Regions from separate parts of the Amycolatopsis sp. SB7-3 genome, predicted to be linked through region 2. Evidence: riboswitches for the same ligand, from Rfam matches in the RefSeq annotation. Region 2 holds a riboswitch; the other holds the start of a gene.
What was found. Region 2 has a riboswitch for glycine ahead of gcvP (aminomethyl-transferring glycine dehydrogenase). Riboswitches for the same ligand answer to the same signal wherever they lie in the genome.
Positions count from the first base shown of each region.

Region 1: linked by a shared signal. The riboswitch ahead of gcvP (aminomethyl-transferring glycine dehydrogenase) and the one ahead of gcvP (aminomethyl-transferring glycine dehydrogenase) in region 2 are both predicted to bind glycine.

Region 1 covers NZ_JBFPJQ010000002.1:48,727-59,677, reverse strand. The annotation lists gene AB8M46_RS18465 (hypothetical protein) at 1-426, shown strand, start outside; gene AB8M46_RS18460 (aldo/keto reductase) at 883-1,707, opposite strand; gene AB8M46_RS18455 (helix-turn-helix domain-containing protein) at 1,756-2,574, opposite strand; gene AB8M46_RS18450 (nuclear transport factor 2 family protein) at 2,689-3,051, shown strand; gene gcvP (aminomethyl-transferring glycine dehydrogenase) at 3,055-5,934, opposite strand; glycine riboswitch at 6,106-6,207, opposite strand; gene AB8M46_RS18440 (MerR family transcriptional regulator) at 6,254-6,835, opposite strand; gene AB8M46_RS18435 (TetR/AcrR family transcriptional regulator) at 7,103-7,747, shown strand; gene AB8M46_RS18430 (bifunctional nuclease family protein) at 7,826-8,299, opposite strand; gene AB8M46_RS18425 (MerR family transcriptional regulator) at 8,520-9,281, opposite strand; gene garA (glycogen accumulation regulator GarA) at 9,278-9,745, opposite strand; gene gcvH (glycine cleavage system protein GcvH) at 9,871-10,254, opposite strand; gene AB8M46_RS18410 (CDP-alcohol phosphatidyltransferase family protein) at 10,318-10,951, opposite strand, start outside.
Region 2 covers NZ_JBFPJQ010000001.1:310,324-321,274, reverse strand. The annotation lists gene AB8M46_RS01480 (GntR family transcriptional regulator) at 1-159, opposite strand, end outside; gene AB8M46_RS01475 (PadR family transcriptional regulator) at 324-647, shown strand; gene AB8M46_RS01470 (DUF1700 domain-containing protein) at 644-1,870, shown strand; gene AB8M46_RS01465 (general stress protein) at 1,995-2,519, opposite strand; gene AB8M46_RS01460 (glutamine synthetase family protein) at 2,748-4,112, shown strand; gene AB8M46_RS01455 (gamma-glutamyl-gamma-aminobutyrate hydrolase family protein) at 4,093-4,806, shown strand; gene AB8M46_RS01450 (aldehyde dehydrogenase family protein) at 4,803-6,164, shown strand; gene AB8M46_RS01445 (3-oxoacyl-ACP reductase) at 6,210-6,977, shown strand; glycine riboswitch at 7,408-7,509, shown strand; gene gcvP (aminomethyl-transferring glycine dehydrogenase) at 7,553-10,384, shown strand; gene gcvT (glycine cleavage system aminomethyltransferase GcvT) at 10,393-10,951, shown strand, end outside.

The DNA of each region.
Region 1 (10,951 bases), on a different contig from region 2:
CCGATGCGGGTCATCGTCACCCCCAGCATCGAGAAGCCGGTCCGTGCGGCGGCCGAGCGGTGGAACAACGCCGCGACCGTGGTCCGCGACCACTGCGTGATCATCCAGATCGACGCGCTGTCCTCCGCTTCGGTGCTCGACGGCCTCGTCGGGCGGACCAACCTCGACTCCATCGGCGGCCTGCCCGCCGCCTGGATCCCCGAGTCCTCCTACTGGGTGACCGAGCTGAACACCGCCAAGCCCGAGCTGGTCGGTTCGCCCGCCCAGTCGGTCGCGACGGCGCGTTCGGCCGACTACCCGCTCGTCGGGCTCGCCGGCAAGAACATCGACGAGGTCCAGATGCGCGCCGCGCAGACGTTCCGCCAGTACCTCCAGCAGCCCGCCCAGCAGGCCGACTTCGCGGCCGCGGGTATCAAGGCCACCTGAGGCCCCGAACCACGGGAAAGGCCCCTTCGCCGCTCGGGAAGGGGCCTTTCCCGTATCTCCGCCTCGTGAGTGTTGGACGGTTAGAACCAAGGGTGTCTTGGACTTCTGCTGAACTCGACCTTCACACCTTCCCAAGTACATGAAGGCCCCCTTCACTGCGTCTAGCGCAGTGAAGGGGGCCTTCATGTACTTGGGACGCCAGTATCAGCGGGCCAAGTCCTCGTGAGCGGCGAGAGCGGTTAACACCAACCGTGTCCGACGGTTTGGCGTGATCCGACGGACGACACACGTGACGGAATGGACGACACGCGTGCCCAGACGGACGACTCGCGTGATGTCCCTCCAGACACTCGTGTCGTCCGTCGGATCACGCGTGTCGTCCATCTGATCACGCGAGACTCCCGATTCGGTCCCGGCCTCGTGAGTGTTGAGGACAGTAAGAGCCGTCCTCAACACTCACGAGGAGAAGGTGTCCGGGTCCGGGCCGGTGCGCGTCCCGTCGTCGAACTCGGCGAGCGCGGCGAGATCGTCTTCGGCGAGTTCGAAGTCGAAGACGTCGAAGTTCTCGCGGATCCGGGACGGGGTCACGGATTTCGGGATCGCGACCGTGCCGAGTTGCAGATGCCAGCGCAGCACGAGTTGCGCGGGGCTCTTGCCGTATTTGGCGGCGAGGGCGGTCAGCGTCGCGTCCGAGAGCAAAGATCCCTGCGCCAGCGGGCTCCACGCCTCGGTGACGATGCCGTGCTCGGCGTGGAACTCCCGCAACGCCTTCTGCTGAAGCCGGGGATGCAGTTCGACCTGGTTGACCGCGGGCACGATCCCCGTCTCGTCGAAGAGCCGCCGCAGATGCGGGACGTGGAAGTTCGACACCCCGATCGCGCGCACCCGGCCGTCCGCGTAGAGCTTTTCCAGCGCACGCCAGGTTTCGACGTACTTCCCGCGGGCGGGCATCGGCCAGTGGATCAGGTAGAGGTCGACGTGGTCCAGCCCGAGCTCCGCGAGGCTCGCGTCGAACGCCCGCAGCGCCTCGTCGTAACCGTGGCCCGGATTCGGCAGCTTCGTGGTGACGAACAGTTCGTCGCGGGGGACGTCCGATGAGCGGATCGCCTCGCCGACACCGGCTTCGTTCCGGTACGACGCGGCGGTGTCGATGCTGCGGTACCCGGCCTCGATGGCGGTCCGGACGACCTTGGCCGTATCGCCCGCGGGCACCTGCCAGACGCCGAAACCGAGTTGTGGGATGGCTACCTCGTTGTTCAGGACGACGGAAGGCACGGCCATGGAAGGGAAATCCTCACTGGGTTCGGCGGCAGGGCTTCTTGCCCCGCATCATTCCACCCCGCGCGCGGCATACGCGCGCAAATACTCCGCCGTGTCCGCGTCCGCCGGGAAGAACGACTCGATCACCAGCTCGGCGACCGTGACGTCCAGCGGTGTGCCGAAGGTCGAGACCGTACTGAAGAACGTGAGTTCGGCGTCTTCGTGCCGCAGTCTCAGCGGGACGAAGATGTCACCCGGTCCGGGGACCTCCACCTCGGGGACGGGATCCGCGCACGGATAGGCGCGCAGTTCCTCCAGCAGTTCGGTCAGCATCGGGTCGGCGGTCTGGATCACCTGACGCCGCAGCCTGCCGAGCAGATGGGCCCGCCACTCCCCCAGATTCAGCACATGCGGCGCCATCCCGTCCGGATGCAGTGTCACCCGCAGGACGTTGACCGGCGCCGTCATCAAGGCGGGTGAGACCAGGTCGGTCATCAGCGAGATGCTCGCGTTGGCGTCGACCAGGTTCCACCAGCGGTCGACGACGGCGGCCGGGTACGGCTCGTGGCCGGTCATCAGCTGGCGCACCGCCTTGCGGACCGCTTGCAGCTCCGGGGCGGCCAGACCGGTTTCGGCGTACGCGGGCGCGTATCCCGCCGCCAGCAGCAGCTGATTGCGTTCCCGCAAGGGCACCTCCAGATGTTCGCCGAGCCGCAGCACCATCTCGCGGCTGGGCTTGGACCGGCCGGTTTCGACGAAGCTCAGGTGCCGGGTGGAGATGTCCGCCGAGATGGCGAGGTCCAGCTGGCTGATCCGGCGGCGGTCACGCCATTCACGAAGGAGTTCGCCGACGGGGCGGCCCGCGCTCACTGTGGTCGTCACGATCACGAACCTACGGCCCCGCCCGCGGAGCCGCCATTACCTCCCGCGTAATCGACGGGACCCGCTCCCGGCCGACAGAGTTGCGGCATCGGTTACCCCACAACAGAACGAGGAGACACCATGTCGGACATCCAGCGCGTCGCCGAGCAGTACATCGCCGTGTGGAACGAGACCGACGCGGACAAGCGCCGCGCCCTGATCGCCGAAGTCTTCACCGAGGACACCGCCTACACCGACCCGCTCGGCGCCGTGACCGGCCACGACGGTGTCGACGGCTTCATCGCCGGCGCGCAGGCCCAGTTCGCGGGCTTGAAGTTCAGCCTGCCCGCGGCGCCCGACGCGCACCACGACATCGCACGGTTCCAGTGGTACCTCGGCCCGGAAGGCGCCGTGGAGCCGCTGGCGATCGGTTTCGACGTCATCACCGTCGAGGACGGCCGGATCAAGCAGGTGCTGGGCTTTCTCGACAAGATGCCCGGCTGACGATCAGGCGAAGGCCTCCGGCGGCGGACAGGAGCAGACGAGGTTGCGGTCCCCCGCGGCCCCGTCGATCCGCCGCACCGGGGGCCAGATCTTCGACGCGGTGAAGCCGGCCGGGAAGACCGCGATCTCCCTGCTGTACGGGCGATCCCACTCGCCCGCGAGACAGCGCGCGGTGTGCGGCGCGTTCCGCAGCGGGCTTCCCTCCAGCGGCCACTCCCCCGCGGCGACCTTCTCGATCTCGTCGCGGATCGCGATCATCGCGTCGCAGAACCGGTCGAGTTCACCGAGATCCTCGCTCTCGGTGGGCTCGACCATGAGCGTTCCCGCGACCGGGAAGGACATCGTCGGCGCGTGGAGCCCGTAGTCGGCCAGCCGCTTGGCGACGTCGTCGACGGTGACGCCGGTCCGTTTGGTGAGCGCGCGGAGATCGAGGATGCATTCGTGCGCGACGAGGCCGTCGTGCCCGGAGTACAGCACCGGGTAGTGCGCGGCGAGACGTTTGGCGACGTAGTTGGCGTGCGCGACCGCGGTCAGCGTCGCCCGCTTCAAGCCTTCGGCGCCCATCATCCGGACGTAGGCCCAGGAGATCGGGAGGATCGACGCGCTCCCCCACGGCGCGGCGCTGATCGGCCCCACCCCGGTGGCCGGGCCCGCGTCCGGCTGCAGCGGGTGGTTCGGCAGGTACGGCGCTAGATGCGCGCGGACGCCGATCGGGCCGATGCCCGGTCCGCCGCCGCCGTGCGGGATGCAGAAGGTCTTGTGCAGGTTGAGATGCGAGACGTCGGCGCCGAATTTCCCGTACTGCGCCACCCCGATCAGCGCGTTCAGGTTCGCGCCGTCGACGTACACCTGGCCGCCCGCGTCGTGCACCAGCGCGCAGACCTCGCGGACGGTGTCCTCGTACACGCCGTGCGTGGAGGGATAGGTGATCATGATCGCGGCGAGGTCGTCCGCGTGCTCGTCCACAGTGGACTTGAGATGACCCAGGTCGATGTTGCCCTCGTCGTCGCATTTCACGACGACCACCCGCATCCCGGCCATGACCGCGCTGGCGGCGTTCGTCCCGTGCGCGCTGGAAGGGATCAGGCAGACGTCACGCGCGGCGTTCCCGCGTTCGCGGTGGTACGCGCGGATGGCCAGCAGCCCGGCGAACTCGCCCTGGCTTCCGGCGTTCGGCTGCAGGGAGACCGCGTCGTAGCCGGTGATACCGGCGAGCCAGCGCTCCAGGTCCTTCACGACGGTGAGCAGGCCGGCCGCGTCCTCGGCGGGTGCGAACGGATGCAGACCGGCGAACTCGGGCCAGGTGATCGGCTCCATCTCGGCCGTGGCGTTGAGCTTCATCGTGCAGGAGCCCAGCGGGATCATGCTCCGGTCGAGCGCGACGTCCTTGTCGGACAACGCCCTCAGGTACCGGAGCAGCGCCGTTTCCGAGCGGTGCGCGTGGAAGACGGGATGGGTCAGGTAGTCGCTGGTGCGGCGCAGATCCGGCGGGAAGCCGTCCGCGGTGTCCGCGTCGAGCGAGTCCACATCGGACACCGCGACGCCGAACGCCTTCCACACCAGGGAAAGATGCTCACGGGTGGTCGTCTCGTCGCAGGCGACGGCGACGTGGTCGGAGTCCACGAGCCTCAGGTTGACCCCGAGTTCCCGCGCCGTGCCGACGATCCCCGCCGCGCGGCCCGGGACGGAAACCGTGACGGTGTCGAAGAATTCGCAGTGCACGACGTCGACACCGCTTTCGGCGAGGCCCGCCGCGAGCACCGTGGCCATCCGGTGCGCGCGGTTCGCGATGGCGCGCAGCCCTTCGGGACCGTGGTACACCGCGTACATCGACGCGATGACCGCTAAGAGCACCTGGGCGGTACAGATGTTGCTCGTCGCCTTTTCGCGGCGGATGTGCTGCTCACGGGTCTGCAGCGCGAGCCGGTACGCGGAGGCGCCGTCGGCGTCCTTCGACACCCCGACCAGCCGTCCGGGCAGCTGCCGTTCGAGCCCCTGCCGGACGGCGAGGTACGCCGCGTGCGGTCCGCCGAAGCCCATCGGGACCCCGAACCGCTGCGTCGACCCGATGGCGACGTCGGCGCCGAGTTCACCGGGCGACCGCAGCAGGGTCAGCGCGAGCGGATCCGCGGCCATCACCACGGCGGCGCCGAGCGCCTTGACCTCGGCGATCGTGTGGTCCCATTCGCGGACGACCCCCGAGGCGCCCGGATACGACAGCAGGACCCCGAAGAAGTCGCCGCCGAGCCCGAGCCCGGTGATGCCCTGGGACAGGTCCGCGGTCACCAGGTCGATGCCGAGCGGTTCGGCACGGGTGCGCAGCACCTCGATCGTCTGGGGAAGGGTGTCCTCGTCGACCACGAACCGGCTCGATTTCGCCTTGCCCGCCCGGCGGACCAGTGTCATCGCCTCGGCCGCGGCGGTCGCCTCGTCCAGCATGGACGCGTTCGCGATCGGCAGCCCGGTCAGGTCGGCGACCATGGTCTGGAAGTTGAGCAGCGCTTCGAGGCGGCCTTGCGAGATCTCCGGCTGATACGGCGTGTACGCGGTGTACCAGGCCGGGCTCTCCAGCACGTTGCGGCGGATCACCGGCGGGGTCACGGTGTCGTGGTAGCCGAGGCCGATCATCTGGACCATCGGCCGGTTGCGCGCGGCCAGTGCGCGGAGCTCGGCGAGCGCGCCGGTCTCGGTGGCGGGTGGCGGCAGATCCGGCGGCGTCGCGGACTCCCGCAGCGACGCGGGGACGGCCCGCTCGGCGAGCTCTTCGAGGGAGGCGACGCCGACGACGTCCAGGATGCGCGCGAGCTCTTCGGCGCCGGGACCGATGTGCCGGTCCGCGAAGGGGGTTCCGGATTCGAGAGCGGCCAGTGAAACAGGCTCCATCGGGGACCTCCCAAGACGCGGGGGTGGGGCCGGGACGGATTGTCCTGGCCCTCCCCACTCTGTCCGTACCCCCGAGGGGGCGCCTGAGAGTTTCGCCCGAGTGTTGAGCCGGGCTTGCACCGTCGGCGGGGCCGCCAGGCTGTGACCTGGCGAACCACTTTCCAGAGGCGTCTCTTCCGCGCGGTCCAGGGTGCCTGAGAGGTTCCGGGGAGGACTTGCTCCTTCGGCGCCGAGCTCAACGGTTATCGACTCGGTCTCTCCCGCGCGGATTCGTCGACCGCGGAAGTGAGCCTACCCTGCCGCTCGCGCGGCCTCATGATCAGCCGGTGCGACGGGCGTTGCGGCGCTGCGTGAGCTCGTCCGGCGTGACCGTTTCGATCACGCCGCCGTCGGCCCGTTCGGCCGGGAACTCGTGGATGGTGCCGCTGATCTCCTGCATCGCGCCGCTGACCGCGATGCCGAAGACGCCCTGCCCGCCCTGGAGTAAATCGACGATCTCTTCGGGCGAGGTGCACTCGTAGACGGTGGTGCCGTCCGAGAACAGGGTGACCTTGGCGAGGTCACGGACGCCGCGCAGGCGCAGATGGTCGACGGCGACGCGGATGTTCTGCAGGGAGACACCGGTGTCCAGCAGCCGCTTGACCACCTTCAGGACGAGGATGTCCTTGAACGAGTAGAGCCGCTGCGAACCGGAACCGTGCGCCGTGCGGATGCTCGGCGCGACCAGCTTCGTTCGGGCCCAGTAGTCGAGCTGCCGGTAGGTGATCCCGGCGATCTGGCAGGCGGCCGGGCCGCGGTAGCCGACGAGTTCGTCCGGGAGGGAAGAGTCGGGGAACAGCTCGCCCTGCTCGCCGTCAGCGACCGGAACGAGCGGCTCTTGAGGGCTACCAGCCTCGACCACGCCATGCCTCCCCTCGCCCGACCTGGCGGCCGGCGAACAAAGCCGCGCGGACCCACGGGAGTCCGCACCGGAGTTCCTCGTCAAGACGAATGCCCCAGACATCCGAATCACACCTTGGCGATTCACCTTCATTGACGGTAAGCGCGTCCGGCAAACCGGTCAACGCGACGCGCGGTCGGCCTCAAGCTCTTCTTGAGGCTTGTCGAGGACAGTCCCCCGTTCGGCCGCACGCTTGCCGGATTTACTCAGCCGTGTTAATTTTTACTCATGCAAGTAAATCCCTCCACCCAAAGTGCCCTGCAAGAGGTTCAGGCGGAGCTGGGGCTCTCGGTCACCGAGGCGGCCCGGCGGGCCCAGATCGTCGGGGCCGCGATCGCGACGATCGCCGACTTCGGCTACCACAAGACGTCGTTCGCGAAGATCAAGGAGCGGGCCGGGCTGTCCAGCACCCGGATCATCTCCTACCACTTCACCAACAAGGCCGGCCTGATGCAGGCCGTGGTCACCACCGCGACCGGGATGAAGGACAAGTTCCTCGAGGAGCGCATCGAGGGCACGACCGACCGTGCCGGGCTGCTGCGCGGCTACATCGAGGCGGAGATCGCCTTCCTCGGCTCGTACCCGGAACTGGTACGGGTCATGGTCGAGATGGCTTCGAGCGGCTCGGACGCCGAGGGCTGGTTCATGTCGGCGCCGCTCGTCGAGGAGTTCCGGACCGGACGGCTCGAACGTCAGCTGCGCCAGGGCCAGCAGGAAGGCGCTTTCGGCGACTTCGCGGCGGACGTGATGGCGCTGTCGATCGCGCAGGCCATCGACGGCGTCGCGGCGAAGTTCGCGGCGGATCCGAAGCTGGACCTGGAGCGGTATGGCCGCGAGCTGGCCGACCTGTTCCTCAAGGCGACCGCCGCCTGATCCGCATTCAGAGGACTAAACGCCTACGAAGAAGGGGCGGCACCACCAGGCGCCGCCCCTTCGATCGAGTTCTCGGGATCAGGTGTCCGCGCCGCGGAAGTCCTCCGGCGAGACCGAGTCGAGGAACTCGCGGAACTTCTCGACCTCGTCCTCCTGCTCGTCGGGGATGATGAGGCCCGCCTCCTCCAGCACCGCGTCGACGGCGTGGATGGGCACCCCCACCCGCAGCGCCAGCGCCACCGAATCGCTCGGCCGCGCCGAAACCCGGATGTCCCCGTCGAAGACCAGTTCCGCGAAGAACGTGCCTTCCTTCAGGTCGGTGATGACGACCTGTTCCAGCTCACGGCCCAGTGCGCCGATGACCTCCTTGAGCAGGTCATGGGTCAGCGGACGGGCCGGGCGGACTCCCTGCTGCTCCAAGGCGATGGCGGTGGCCTCCACCGAGCCGATCCAGATCGGCAGGTAACGCTCGCCTTCGGTTTCCCGCAGCAACAAGATCGGCTGATTCGCGGGTAGCTCCACCCGCACGCCGACGACGCGCATCTCGCTCATCGGGCTTCGCCTCCCTCTCGTGCGCACGGGCTGCAACGCTTGTCTCGACGACCAAGCGACGGTAGTCCCGACGCTACCCGTCTTCCGAGCGCTGTGCTCGCTGTCTCCGACATTCTCGGTTCGCCCGTGGCAAACCCGACTCTCACGGTACGGCATTGGATGCCGAACATTCAGGCATTGACAAGTGGCCGCACAACGGCTCCCGGTCACCTGGAACCGTTCAACCGCCCGTGACAGCCCGTATTCCGGCCTTCACCAAGAGCGTGTGCAACGCCACGGTCAAGGCGGCGAGCTCCCGGACGACTTCGTCGCCCCTCGCCTGGGCGTCCTCGTCACGATGCCGATACACCGGGGTCACGATCTGCTCCAGCAGGCCGACCTCGCGGTCGGCCGCGGCCCGGAAGGCACGCAGATGTCTCGGCTCTATACCGAATTCGGTCATCGCTTTCACGGTCTTCGCCACGAGGACCGCGTCGGGGTCGAAGAACCCCGCCGCACCTGGGCGCACGAGACCGTATTGCCGCAGCTCAGCCAGGGTGGCGGCGTCGATGCCGGCCTGGCGGAGCAGATCTTCCTCGGTCAGCCTGATCTCGCGATCGGTCTCGAAGTCCCCGGGGGACGGCAGTCCGCCGTTCTCCCCGGGGGCGTCGAGTGAAACGAGTTTCCGCGGCAGCCTCGGCATCGCCGCTTCCGGCGCGGCGCCCCGATCCGCCGCGTCCAGCTGTTCCTTGATGACCTTCAGCGGCAGGTAGTGATCCCGCTGGGCGGACAGGACGAACCGCAACCGCTCCACGTCCGCCGGAGCGAACTGCCGGTACCCCGACGGGGTCCGGCCCGGCTGGACCAGCCCCTCCGCCTCGAGGAACCGGATCTTGGAGATGGTGACATCGGGGAAGTCGCCGCGCAGCTGTGCCAGCACGGCCCCGATGCTCAACCCATCGCGCTGCGAAGCATCCCGATCAGGCCGCCCGGCCGCCGTCACCGTGCCCCCTGGCCCCCGGAACCCGGGCCGGTCAGGAAGACCAGGCGGAACTTGCCGATCTGCACCTCGTCGCCACCGGCGAGGACGGCCTGGTCGACCGGCTCGCGGTTGACGTAGGTGCCGTTGAGGCTGCCGACGTCGATGACGACGAACTCGCCGCCCTCACGCCGGAACTCGGCGTGCCGCCGGGAGACCGTGACGTCGTCGAGGAAGATGTCGCTGTCCGGGTGCCGTCCCGCACTGGTGGTGTCGCGGTCCAGCAGGAAGCGCGACCCCGCGTTCGGGCCCCGCTTGACGACCAGCAGCGCGGAACCCGCGGGCAGCGCGTCCACACCCTGGACGGGGGCCTCGGCAGCCGGAGGAGCCTCAGTGCCTTCGACGTCGGCCAGGAAGTCGGCCCGGAAGACAGAAGTCCGCTCCGGAGACTGCTCCGGGGGAACGCCGGGCCCGTCGTTCGTGCTCACCTGAGCTCTCCTAACGCATGTGTGTTGCCACTACTCAAGAACGTGTGGAGGTCAAACGTACCGTGCCTGATCGAATCTCCGGCCCGCGGCTCCCCCTACTCTTCCCGAAGGGCCACGGCCTGCGGCTATTCCTTGATCAGCGCCTGGTACGCCTCGGCCTCCAGCAGGGATTCCACCGAGCTCGCGTCGTCGAGACGGAGCTCGATCAGCCAGCCTTCGCCGTACGGGTCGCTGTTGATCAGCTCGGGCGATTCGGTCACCGCGTCGTTGACCGCGACCACCTCGCCGTCGAGCGGGGCGAACAGCTCCGAGACGCTCTTGGTCGACTCGACCTCGCCGAACGCGTCGCCCGAGCCGACCTGCTTGCCGACCTCGGGCAGTTCGACGAACACCACGTCACCGAGCTGGTCCTGGGCGTACTCCGTGATGCCCACGCGCACGAGCCCGCCGTCGCGCACGGAGACCCACTCGTGCTCCTCGGTGTACCGCAGTTCTTCTGGAGTGGACAACGCCGCTCCCCTTTCTGATGCCCTCACTCGAAACCGACGCGCGCAGTTTCCCATCCCGCCGGGTCACGCGCCCGGCGCCTCCCGCGACACGCCGGGAGCGGCCGGGCGCAGCGCCCGTACGGTCTGGACGACGTACAGCACGCCTGAATAGACGTACAGGACCGCACCCCATGCCGTGAAGGCGTAGCCGATCGGCCGGGCGATCGCGGCGATGTCGGAGCCGCCCTGGGTGAGCAGCAGGAACGGGAAGGCGTACATCAGCACGAAGGTGGCGCCCTTGCCGATGTAGGTGACCTCCGGCGGGGCGAACCCCCGGCGCCGCAGCAGCAGGACGCAGACGCCGAGGACGGCCTCCCGGACGACCAGCGGGACCACCAGCCACCACGGGATGATGTCGCGGATCAGGAAGGCGATGAGGGTCGCGAGGATGTAGAGCCGGTCGGCCGCGGGGTCGAGCAGCTGGCCGAGCCGCGACATCTGGTTGAGCCAGCGGGCGAGTTTGCCGTCGAGCCAGTCGGTGAGCGCGCTGAACACGAGCAGCGCGAGCGCCCAGCCGTCCTCCTTAGGGCCGAGGAGCAGCCACAGGAAGACCGGCACCCCGGCGAGCCGGAGGATCGAAAGCATGTTGGGGACATTCAGGGCCTGCCGCAGCAGGGAAGGCTCTTCGCTGGTCACGCTCGGTTCGGGGGGCGTACTC
Region 2 (10,951 bases):
GTTGATCCCCTTGGCCGCCGTCGCCGGATTGATCCGGTAGAAGGCGGCGAGTTCGTTGGTTGACGGCACGCGTTCCCCCTCGGCCAGGCTTCCCTCGGCGATGTCGTCGGCGATCTGTTCGGCGATCTGCACGAACAGGGGTGTTCCTTCGTCGAGCACGACACCTCCGTCCCCAGTCTTCGAGCACCCTCTCGGGGTGCGGTGGTTCATTACTGGACTAAGTAACCCATGAACCACCCCGTCGGCGCAAGTGGCTTCCGCCGTGCGCACTACTGTGCAATGCGTGGTACCTTCTGTTGCGTAAGACTGGGAGGGACGCGACTGTGGAGATCAGTCAGCTACTTAAAGGCGTGCTGGACCTCGCCGTTCTCGCGGTGCTTCGCGGAGAGGACGGCTATGGCTACGACGTGCTCCGAAGACTCCGTATCGCGGGGTTGCAGGAAGTGGGCGACGCTTCGGTGTACGGGACGCTTCGGCGGCTGTACAAGGCAGGCCTGCTGACGTCCTATGTGGTGCCGAGCGAGGAAGGCCCGCACCGCAAGTACTACAGCCTCAATGAGCCGGGTCGTCGGCGCCTCGAAGAGTCGGGGCAGACCTGGCGGACTTTCGCCACGACAATGAACAGCCTGTTGGGAGAGGCAGCATGAGCACGCAGAATCCGACCGCCGTGCGGGTGTATCTGGCGAGGGTCAGGAGCGCGCTCGCCGACCTGCCCGAGAGCGAAGTCGAAGAGATCCTCGAAGACGTCCGGCCGCATCTCGCCGAGATGGAGGCGGAACTGGGGGAGAACCCCAAGGTCGACGCCTTGATCGAGCGTCTGGGGAGCCCGGAAGGCTATGCCGCCGAATTGCGGGCGTCCGGCGGCTATCCGCCGCGTCCGCCCGACTCGGGCGACAAGACCACCGCGCTGAAGGTGAAGACCGGGATCGGTGGAGCGCGGTTCGCGTTCTGGGGCTTGGTGTTCTCGGTCGGCGGCTTCGCGTTGTTCGGCTTCGCGGCCGCGGTGTGGGTGCGGGTGGAACCGTTGCTGGGCCTGCTTTTCGTCGCACCCGTACTCGCGATCAGCGTCGCCTACGTGGTGCGGAAGGGAGTCGCCCCGATCGTCGAGCTGCCCGAGGTGGTCAAGCTCCGCGAGCTCGCGACGTCGTTCCAGAACAACCGGAACAGCAAGGGAATCAACTACTTCCGCACGCTCAAGCCGGCGTGGTGGGTGCTGTGCGCGGCGGTGCTGGTCATCTTCGGCCTGCTGCTCGTGCTGCGCGACACCGAGGCGGTGCTGTTGCTGCCGCTGATGCTGCTGGCCGCCGTCGCGGTGGTCTGGGCGGGCCCGAAGCTGAAGACCGACCGGCGGCTGCTGTGGCTGGCCGTGCCGATCTCGGCGTTCGTCATCGGCAGCATGCTCGGCGGGGCGGGAGCGGCGGTCGACCTGATCGCGAAGCGGTCCTATGGCGGCGGTTCCTACAACAGCTCCTATGGGCCGAGTTACAACGACAGCTACGGGAACCCGCAGCTGACGTACGGCAGCCAGGACGTGGAGAACATCTACGCGTTCGACGCCGAAGGCAAACCGCTGACCGAGATCTACCTCTACGACGAGAACGGCCGCCCGCTCAGCACGACCCGGTACGCCTGCGAGCAGAGCACGGGCGAGAAGCGGAAGATCGGCGACGACAACCGCTATCCGCGGCCGCGGCTCGATCGGGGAGTCCGGGACAACGACGGAAACCTCAACGGCTACAACGGTTACCGCAGCTACTGTCTGGAAAGGACGGACGTGCCGTTCAGCGCGGCGATCCCGAAGATCACCCCGGCGCCGCCTTCCACGACCGCCCAGGCGCCGCCGTCGAACTCCACCCAGCCGACACGCTAGGTGGCCCGGGTGGAGGCGGACGCCGGGGGCCGCCTCCACCCGCGTTTCGTCCTCTGAATGCGGTGGTTCGCGATGCCAACGACCGCATTCAGAGGACGAAATGCGGCACCTCGTGGGGTGAGGCTCAGTGGTTGAACGCGCTCCTGGCGGCCAGGTCGGCCAGCAGGGCGCGGCCCTTCTCGGCGTTGCGCGGCTGGGCCAGGACGTCGTAACGCCGGGCGACCAGCTGGCTCTGCGAGATGAACCCTCGCTTGTTCTTCGACGACGCGTACCCCAGCGCGCCGAACAGCAGGTTGAACCCGATACCGCCGACGAGGCCGACGATGATCGGCACCAGCCCGGCGCCGGGGTTCAGCAGGCTCAGCACGAGCCCGAGGAACACACCGAACATCGCGCCGGACAGCGCCGAGCTGGTCAGCACCTTGCTCCAGCCCATGCGTCCGGCGATGCGCTCCACCAGGATCGGCTCGACACCGACGATCGTGACGTCCGTGATCGGGAAGTCCGTTCCCGCGAGGTGGTCGACGGCACGCTGCGCTTCGGAGTACGACTCGTACGAGCCGATCGGCCACCCACTGGGCATCGTCGGGAGCTGAGCCCGCCCCTGGGGCTCGGTGAACGTGGTCTGCTGCGTGAATGCCTGTGTCATTCCTTCTCACCTCTCTTGATCCGTACAACGTCCCGGATGCGCGGATCTCCTCCCGGTGCGGCGGGATTCACAGCATCTTCTCAGCCGGGCATCACAGACAATCCGCCCAGGGATCAACTACGGTGAGCAATGGGTAACGAACCAGACCATTGACGGAGTTGACCGGGTTCGGCCGACCCGGTAGGAAGAACCCGCAAAGGTACCGCTTCGAACCTTTAGGTGAGGCTGATGGCGAACAGGCGCGGCATGCTCACGCTGGATCGGCTCCGGGAACTGGTCGAGGACGGCACCGTCGACACGGTGCTGGTGGCGATCACCGACATGCAGGGCAGGCTGCAGGGCAAACGCTGCGCCGCCGAGTACTTCCTCAACGAGGTCGTCGAGCACGCCACCGAAGCGTGCAACTACCTCCTCGCCGTCGACGTGGACATGAACACCGTCGACGGCTACGCGATGTCGTCCTGGGAGACCGGCTACGGCGACTTCGTCATGCGCCCGGACTTCGACACGCTGCGCTTGCTCCCGTGGCAGGAGGGCACCGCGCTGGTCCTCGCCGACCTCGAACGGGTGCAGGGCGGCGCGGTGGCCCCCTCGCCCCGCCAGATCCTCCGCGGCCAGCTCGACAGGCTCGCCGAGCGCGGTCTCGCCGCCTACGTCGGCACCGAACTGGAGTTCATCGTCTTCGACGACACCTTCGAATCGGCCTGGGACAAGCGCTATCAGGACCTTCGCCCGGCCAACCAGTACAACGTCGACTACTCGATGCTCGGCACCGCCCGGATCGAACCGCTGCTGCGCCGCATCCGCAACGACATGGGCGGCGCCGGGCTGTACGTCGAGTCGGCCAAGGGCGAATGCAATCCCGGCCAGCACGAGATCGCGTTCCGCTACGCCGACGCGCTGACCACCTGCGACAACCACAGCGTCTACAAGACCGGGTCGAAGGAGATCGCCGCGCAGGAGGGCAAGAGCCTCACGTTCATGGCGAAGTACAACGAACGCGAGGGCAACTCCTGCCACATCCACATCAGCCTGCGCTCGGCCGCGGGCGACCCTGTTCTGGCCGGAGACGGACCCGGTGGATTCTCGCCGTTGATGGAGCACTTCCTCGCCGGTCAGCTGGCCGGACTGCGTGAGCTGACCTACTTCTTCGCGCCGAACATCAACTCCTACAAGCGGTTCGTGCCCGGGAGCTTCGCGCCGACGGCCGTCGCGTGGGGCACGGACAACCGCACCTGCGCGCTCCGCGTCGTCGGGCACGGGGACTCGCTGCGCACGGAGAACCGCGTCCCCGGCGGCGACGTGAACCCGTACCTCGCGGTGGCCGCGCTGATCGCGGCCGGGCTGCACGGTATCGAGAACGAACTGGAGCTGGAGCCGGAGTTCCACGGGAACGCCTACGGTTCCGCCAAGCCGACCGTGCCGACAACCCTGCGGGAGGCCGCGGCGCTGCTGGACGGGAGCGAACTCGCGAGGTCCGCGTTCGGGGACGAGGTCGTCGACCACTACCTGAACGCGGCGAAGGTCGAGCTCACCGCGTACGACGCCGCCGTCACCGACTGGGAGAGGATCCGTGGCTTCGAACGGCTCTGAACCCCTGATCGGGCTCACGTCCTATTTGGAACCCGCGAAGTTCCTGGTGTGGGAGACCGAAGCGGCGCTGCTCCACCGCGTCTACGTCGACGGGATCGTCGCGGCGGGTGGGATCCCGGTCCTGCTGCCACCGGTGAGCGAGGCACACGATCGGCTGATCTCCGCCGTGGACGGTCTCGTGCTCGTCGGCGGCGCGGACGTCGACCCGGCACGTTACGGCCAGGAGCAGCACGCGACGACGTACACCAGGCCGAACCGGGACGCGTTCGAGTTCGGGCTGCTGCGGTCCGCTTTGGACAGTGGGAAACCGGTGCTCGGCGTGTGCCGCGGGCTGCAGGTGCTCAGCGTCGCGCTGGGCGGCACGCTCGTCCAGCACCTGCCCGAGACGGTGGACAGCAAGGATCACCAGCCCGCGCCCGCGACCTTCGGCACCACTACGGTGACGCTTGCCGAGGGCAGTCGCGTCGCGTCGATCCTCGGCACCGAGACCAAGGTGCCGTGTTACCACCATCAGGCGATCGACAAGCTCGGTGACGGGCTGGTCCCGGCCGGCTGGGCCGCCGACGGGACCATCGAGGCGGCCGAACTGCCCGGCGACGGGTTCGTCCTCGGCGTCCAATGGCATCCCGAACAGAACCCCGACGACATCAGGCTTTTCGAAGCGCTGGTGAAAGCTGCGAAGGAGCGCGAATGACCACGTTCGAGGTGATCAACCCCGCCACCGAAGAGGTGGTGAGGTCGGTCGAGCTGACCTCGGCCGAGGAGACCGACGCGGCGATCGCCCGCGCGCACGCGGCGTTCCCCGCCTGGCGCGCGGTGGCCCCCGCCGACCGGGCGCGGCTGCTGCGCCGGTTCGCCGACGCCGTCGACGCCGACATCGAGAACCTCGCCGCGCTGGAGGTCGCCAACGCCGGCCACACGATCGGCAACGCGCGCTGGGAGGCGGGCAACGTCCGCGACGTGCTGACGTACTACTCGGCATCGCCCGAACGGCTGAGCGGCAAGCAGATCCCGGTGCCCGGCGGTGTGAACATGACGTTCCACGAGCCACTGGGCGTGGTCGGGGTGATCGTGCCGTGGAACTTCCCGATGCCCATCGCGGGCTGGGGATTCGCACCGGCGCTCGCCGCCGGGAACACCGTCGTGCTGAAACCCGCCGAGCTCACCCCGCTCACCGCGATCCGCCTCGGCGAACTCGCCCGCGAGGCGGGGATCCCCGAAGACGTCTTCCAGGTGCTCCCCGGCAAGGGATCCGTGGTGGGGCAGCGCTTCGTGGACCATCCGGCGGTGCGGAAGGTGGTGTTCACCGGCTCCACCGAGGTCGGCAAGCAGATCATGGCGGGCTGTGCCGCGCAGGTGAAGCGGGTGACGCTGGAGCTCGGCGGCAAGAACGCGAACATCGTGTTCGCCGACGCCGACCTGGAGAAGGCCGCCGCCACCGCGCCGTACGGCGTCTTCGACAACGCCGGGCAGGACTGCTGCGCGCGGTCGCTGATCCTGGTGCAGTCGAGCGTGTACGAGAAGTTCATGGAGCTGCTGGAACCCGCGGTGAACGGCGTCGTCGTCGGGGATCCGCGGCTGGAGGTCACCGAGATGGGCCCGCTGATCTCGGCGGGGCATCACGCGAAGGTGTCGTCCTATGTGGACGATTCCGCGCCGGTCGCCTTCCGGGGCAACGCGCCCGTCGGTCCCGGGTACTGGTTCGCGCCGACCGTCGTCACCCCGCCGGACCTGCGGCATCCGCTGGCGTCCGAGGAGATCTTCGGCCCGGTCGTCGCCGTGGTCCCGTTCGACGGCGAGGCGGACGCGGTGACCATGGCCAACCGGACCGAGTACGGGCTGTCCGGCTCGATCTGGACGCGCGACGTCGGCCGCGCCTTCCGCGTCGCGCGCGGTGTCGAGGCCGGGAACCTGTCGGTCAACTCGCATTCGTCCGTCCGGTACTGGACGCCGTTCGGCGGGTTCAAGCAGTCCGGGCTGGGCCGTGAGCTGGGGCCGGACGCCGTCGACGCCTTCACCGAGACCAAGAACCTTTTTATCAGCACAGAGTGAGCTGGTCTCTTTTCGTATCAAGACCATCAGCACGGAGGAATAGGAATGGTTCAGCGTTTCGAAGGCCGCGTCGCCGTCATCACCGGCGGCAGCAGCGGGATCGGCCTCGCCACCGCGCGGCGGCTGGCGAGCGAAGGCGCGAAGGTCGTCATCGGCGACATCTCCGCCGAGGCGGGCAAGGCCGCGGCCGACGAGGTCGGTGGCCTGTTCGTGCAGGCCGACGTCACCGACGCCGAGCAGGTCGAGGCCCTGTTCCAGACCACTGTGGACACCTTCGGCTCGGTCGACGTCGCGTTCAACAACGCCGGTATCTCCCCGCCCGAGGACGACTCGATCCTCACCACGGGTATCGACGCGTGGGAGAAGGTGCAGAAGGTCAACCTGACGTCGGTGTACCTGTGCTGCAAGGCGGTCCTGCCGCATATGCAGCGGCAGGGGAAGGGCTCGATCATCAACACGGCGTCGTTCGTCGCGGTGATGGGCGCGGCGACGTCGCAGATCTCGTACACCGCGTCCAAGGGCGGGGTGCTGGCGATGAGCCGGGAACTGGGTGTGCAGTTCGCGCGGGAGAACATCCGGGTGAACGCGCTGTGCCCGGGTCCGGTGAACACGCCGCTGCTCAAGGAACTGTTCGCGAAGGACCCCGAGCGGGCCGCGCGGCGGCTGGTGCACGTGCCGGTCGGGCGGTTCGCGGAGCCGGAGGAGATCGCGGGCGCGGTCGCGTTCCTGGCGAGCGACGACGCCTCGTTCATCACCGCTTCGCAGTTCCTGGTGGACGGGGGCATCTCGGGCGCCTACGTCACCCCGCTCTGAACCCCGCCCGCATTTAGTCCTCTAAATGCGGTGCTCCTCGGCTCCTCTGTCCGTGAAGGCCTCCTTCCCTACTCTCAAGGTAGGGAAGGAGGCCTTCGCGGACTCGGGGCCGGCCGTCGCGCTCGGTCCTGGGGGCCGAAGGACGCTTTCCCCTCGTCTCATGCGGTGAAGGGGTCCTTCACCCCGGGCCCAGCTGTGCCCGGCCCGCATTTAGTCCTCTGAATGTGGGCCGGAACTCGCGTGATCAGAGCCGGAACACGCAAGTGACGTCGTCGGTGGGAAGTAGACGCGCGCTGAACAGGCCAGGTACGGTGTGCGCACAACTGCAGATCGGGCCGTCGAGCTGGAGCGGGAGAGCCCCCACGAACGTGGTGGGGCACCGAAGGAGCAAACTCCCCGGAATCTCTCAGGTACCCACTACCGCTTCACGCGAGGCCACTCTGGAAAGCAGGCGCGCAAGTGCGCCTCACCCAAGGTGAAAGCCACCCTCATCGGTGGTGAAACTCTCAGGTGCCATGACAGAGGGGGAGTTCCCAGCGCACCGGTCTATCCGGCGCCTGACCCAAGGAGCTCCCTTGACCAGTACGTCCTTCGACGACCGGCACATCGGCCCCTCGGAGTCCGAGCAGGCCAAGATGCTCGCCGAGGTCGGCTTCGGCAGTCTCGATGCCCTGGTGCAGGCCGCGGTGCCGTCCGCGATCCGCGTCACCCGCGACCTCGACCTTCCCCCCGCCGCGTCCGAAGAGGACGCCATCGCCGAGCTTCGCGCGCTCGCCGCGCTCAACAAGCCGATGACGCAGATGATCGGCCTCGGCTTCCACGACACGGTCACCCCGGCGGTCATCCGCCGCAACGTGCTGGAGAACCCGGCCTGGTACACGGCGTACACGCCGTATCAGCCGGAGATCTCGCAGGGCCGTCTCGAAGCCCTCCTCAACTTCCAGACCATGGTCTCCGAGCTGGCCGGTCTCGCCACCGCGAACGCCTCCCTGCTCGACGAGTCCACCGCAGTCGCCGAGGCCGTCATGCTGATGCGCCGCGCGTCGAAGGCGAAGTCGAACAAGGTCGTCCTCGACGCCGAATGCCTGCCGCAGACCATCGCCGTCGTCCGCACCCGCGCCGAGGCCATGGGCGTCGAGGTCGAGGTCCGTGACCTGCTCACCGGCCTGCCGGAGGAGTTCTTCGGCGTCGTCGTCCAGTACCCGGGCGCTTCCGGCGTGCTGCGCGGCGCGGGCTTCTACTCCGCCATCTCCGAGACCGCGAAGGCCGCCGGCGCGCTGTACACCGTCGCCGCCGACCTGCTCGCCCTCACCCTGATCACCGCGCCGGGTGAGTTCGGCGCCGACATCGCCGCCGGTTCCACCCAGCGCTTCGGTGTCCCGCTCGGCTACGGCGGCCCGCACGCCGGGTACATGGCCGTCCGCGCCGGGCTCGAGCGCTCGCTGCCGGGTCGCCTGGTCGGCGTCTCGGTCGACGCCGACGGCAACCCCGCGTACCGCCTCGCCCTGCAGACCCGCGAGCAGCACATCCGCCGCGAGAAGGCCACCTCCAACATCTGTACCGCGCAGGTCCTGCCCGCCGTGCTCGCCGCGATGTACGCGGTCTACCACGGTCCGGACGGCCTCAAGCGCATCGCGACCCGCGTCCACGAACTCGCCGCCGGACTGGCGGGAGCCCTCCGCGAGGGCGGCGTCGAGGTCGTCCACGAGGGCTTCTTCGACACCGTCCTCGCCCGCATGCCCGGCCAGGCCGAAGCGGTCGTCGCGGTCGCGCGCGAGCACGGGATCAACCTCGGCCCGGTCGACGCCGACCACGTCCGCATCGCGGTCGACGAGGTCACCACGCCCGCGATCATCGCCAAGGTGCTCAACGCGTTCGGGATCGAAAACCCGGCCGGAAGCGCCCAGGCCCTGCCCGCGGGCCTCGGCCGCCAGAGCGAGTACCTCACCCACGAGGTCTTCCACTCGCACCGCTCCGAGACCGCGATGCTGCGTTACCTGCGGAGCCTTTCGGACCTCGACTACGCGCTCGACCGCGGCATGATCCCGCTCGGCTCCTGCACGATGAAGCTCAACGCCACCACCGAGATGGAGCCGATCAGCTGGCGCGAGTTCGCGGGGATCCACCCGTTCGCGCCCGCCGACCAGGCCGAGGGCTACCACACCCTGGTCGAGCAGCTGTCCGGCTGGCTCGCCGAGGTCACCGGCTACGACAAGGTGTCGCTGCAGCCGAACGCGGGCAGCCAGGGCGAGCTCGCCGGTCTGCTCGCGATCCGCGCGTACCACCACGCCAACGGCCAGACCGAACGCGAGGTCTGCCTGATCCCGTCGTCCGCGCACGGCACGAACGCCGCCTCCGCGGTGATGGCCGGGATGCGCGTCGTCGTGGTCAAGTGCACCGACGAAGGCAACGTCGACCTCGAAGACCTGCGGGCCAAGGTCGAGGCCAACCGCGACACGCTGTCCGCGATCATGGTCACGTACCCGTCCACGCACGGCGTGTACGAGAACGGCATCGACGAGCTGGCCAAGATCGTCCACGACGCGGGCGGCCAGGTCTACGTAGACGGCGCGAACCTCAACGCGCTGCTCGGGCTCGCCAAGCCGGGTGAGTTCGGCGGCGACGTATCGCACCTGAACCTGCACAAGACCTTCTGCATCCCGCACGGCGGCGGCGGCCCCGGCGTCGGCCCGGTCGCGGTGCGGGCGCACCTCGCGCCGTACCTGCCGAACCACCCGCTGCTGGAGAAGGCGGGCCCCGAGACCGGTGTCGGCCCGATCAGCGCCGCTCCGTACGGCTCGGCGTCGATCCTGCCGATCTCGTGGGCGTACGTCCGCATGATGGGCGCGGGCGGGCTCACCGCCGCGACGCAGGTCGCCGTGCTCGCCGCGAACTACGTGGCCAAACGCCTCAACCAGCACTACCCGGTGCTCTACACCGGCCAGGACGGCCTGGTCGCGCACGAGTGCATCCTCGACCTGCGCGGGCTCACCAAGGAGACCGGCGTCAGCGTCGACGACGTCGCGAAGCGCCTGATCGACTACGGCTTCCACGCCCCGACCATGTCGTTCCCGGTCGCGGGCACGCTGATGGTCGAGCCGACCGAATCCGAGGACCTCGGCGAGATCGACCGCTTCATCGCGGCGATGATCGCCATCCGCGCGGAGATCGACGCCGTCGCGCAGGGCAAATGGGCGGCGGACAACAGCCCGCTGCGCAACGCCCCGCACACCGCCGAGACCCTCGTCGGCGACTGGGACCTGCCCTACGACCGCGAACTGGCGGTGTACCCCGCCGGAGTGAACCGCAAGTCCAAGTACTGGCCTCCGGTGCGCCGCATCGACGGTGCGCGCGGGGACCGTAACCTCGTCTGCTCCTGCCCGCCGCTCAACGCCTACGAGAACTGAGGCACTTGATGTCGAAAGAGACGTCCCTGCACGGAGTCCACAAAGGACTGGGTGCGCTGTTCACCGATTTCGCGGGCTGGTCGATGCCGATCCGCTATTCCAGCGAACTGGCGGAGCACAAGGCGGTCCGCGAGGCCGCCGGTCTGTTCGACCTGTCGCATATGGCCGAGATCGAGGTGACCGGCCCGCAGGCCGCCGACACCCTCGATTACGCGCTGGTCGGCAACCTGTCCGGCGTGAAGCCGGGCCGGGCGCGCTACACGATGATCTGCGACGAGAACGGCGGCGTGCTGGACGACCTGGTCGTCTACCGCCTCGCCGACGAGAAGTTCCTGGTCGTGGCCAACGCGGGCAACGCCGCCGTGGTCGCGGAGGCGCTGGCCGAGCGGGTCTCCGGGTTCGACGCGGTCGTCGAGAACAAGTCCGAGGACGTCGCGCTGATCGCCGTCCAGGGCCCGAAGGCCGTCGAGATCCTCGGTGCCGTCACCGACGCCGACCTGGGCGCGCTCAAGTACTACGCGAGCGTCCCGGCCGTCGTGAAGGGCCACGACGTCCTGCTGGCCCGCA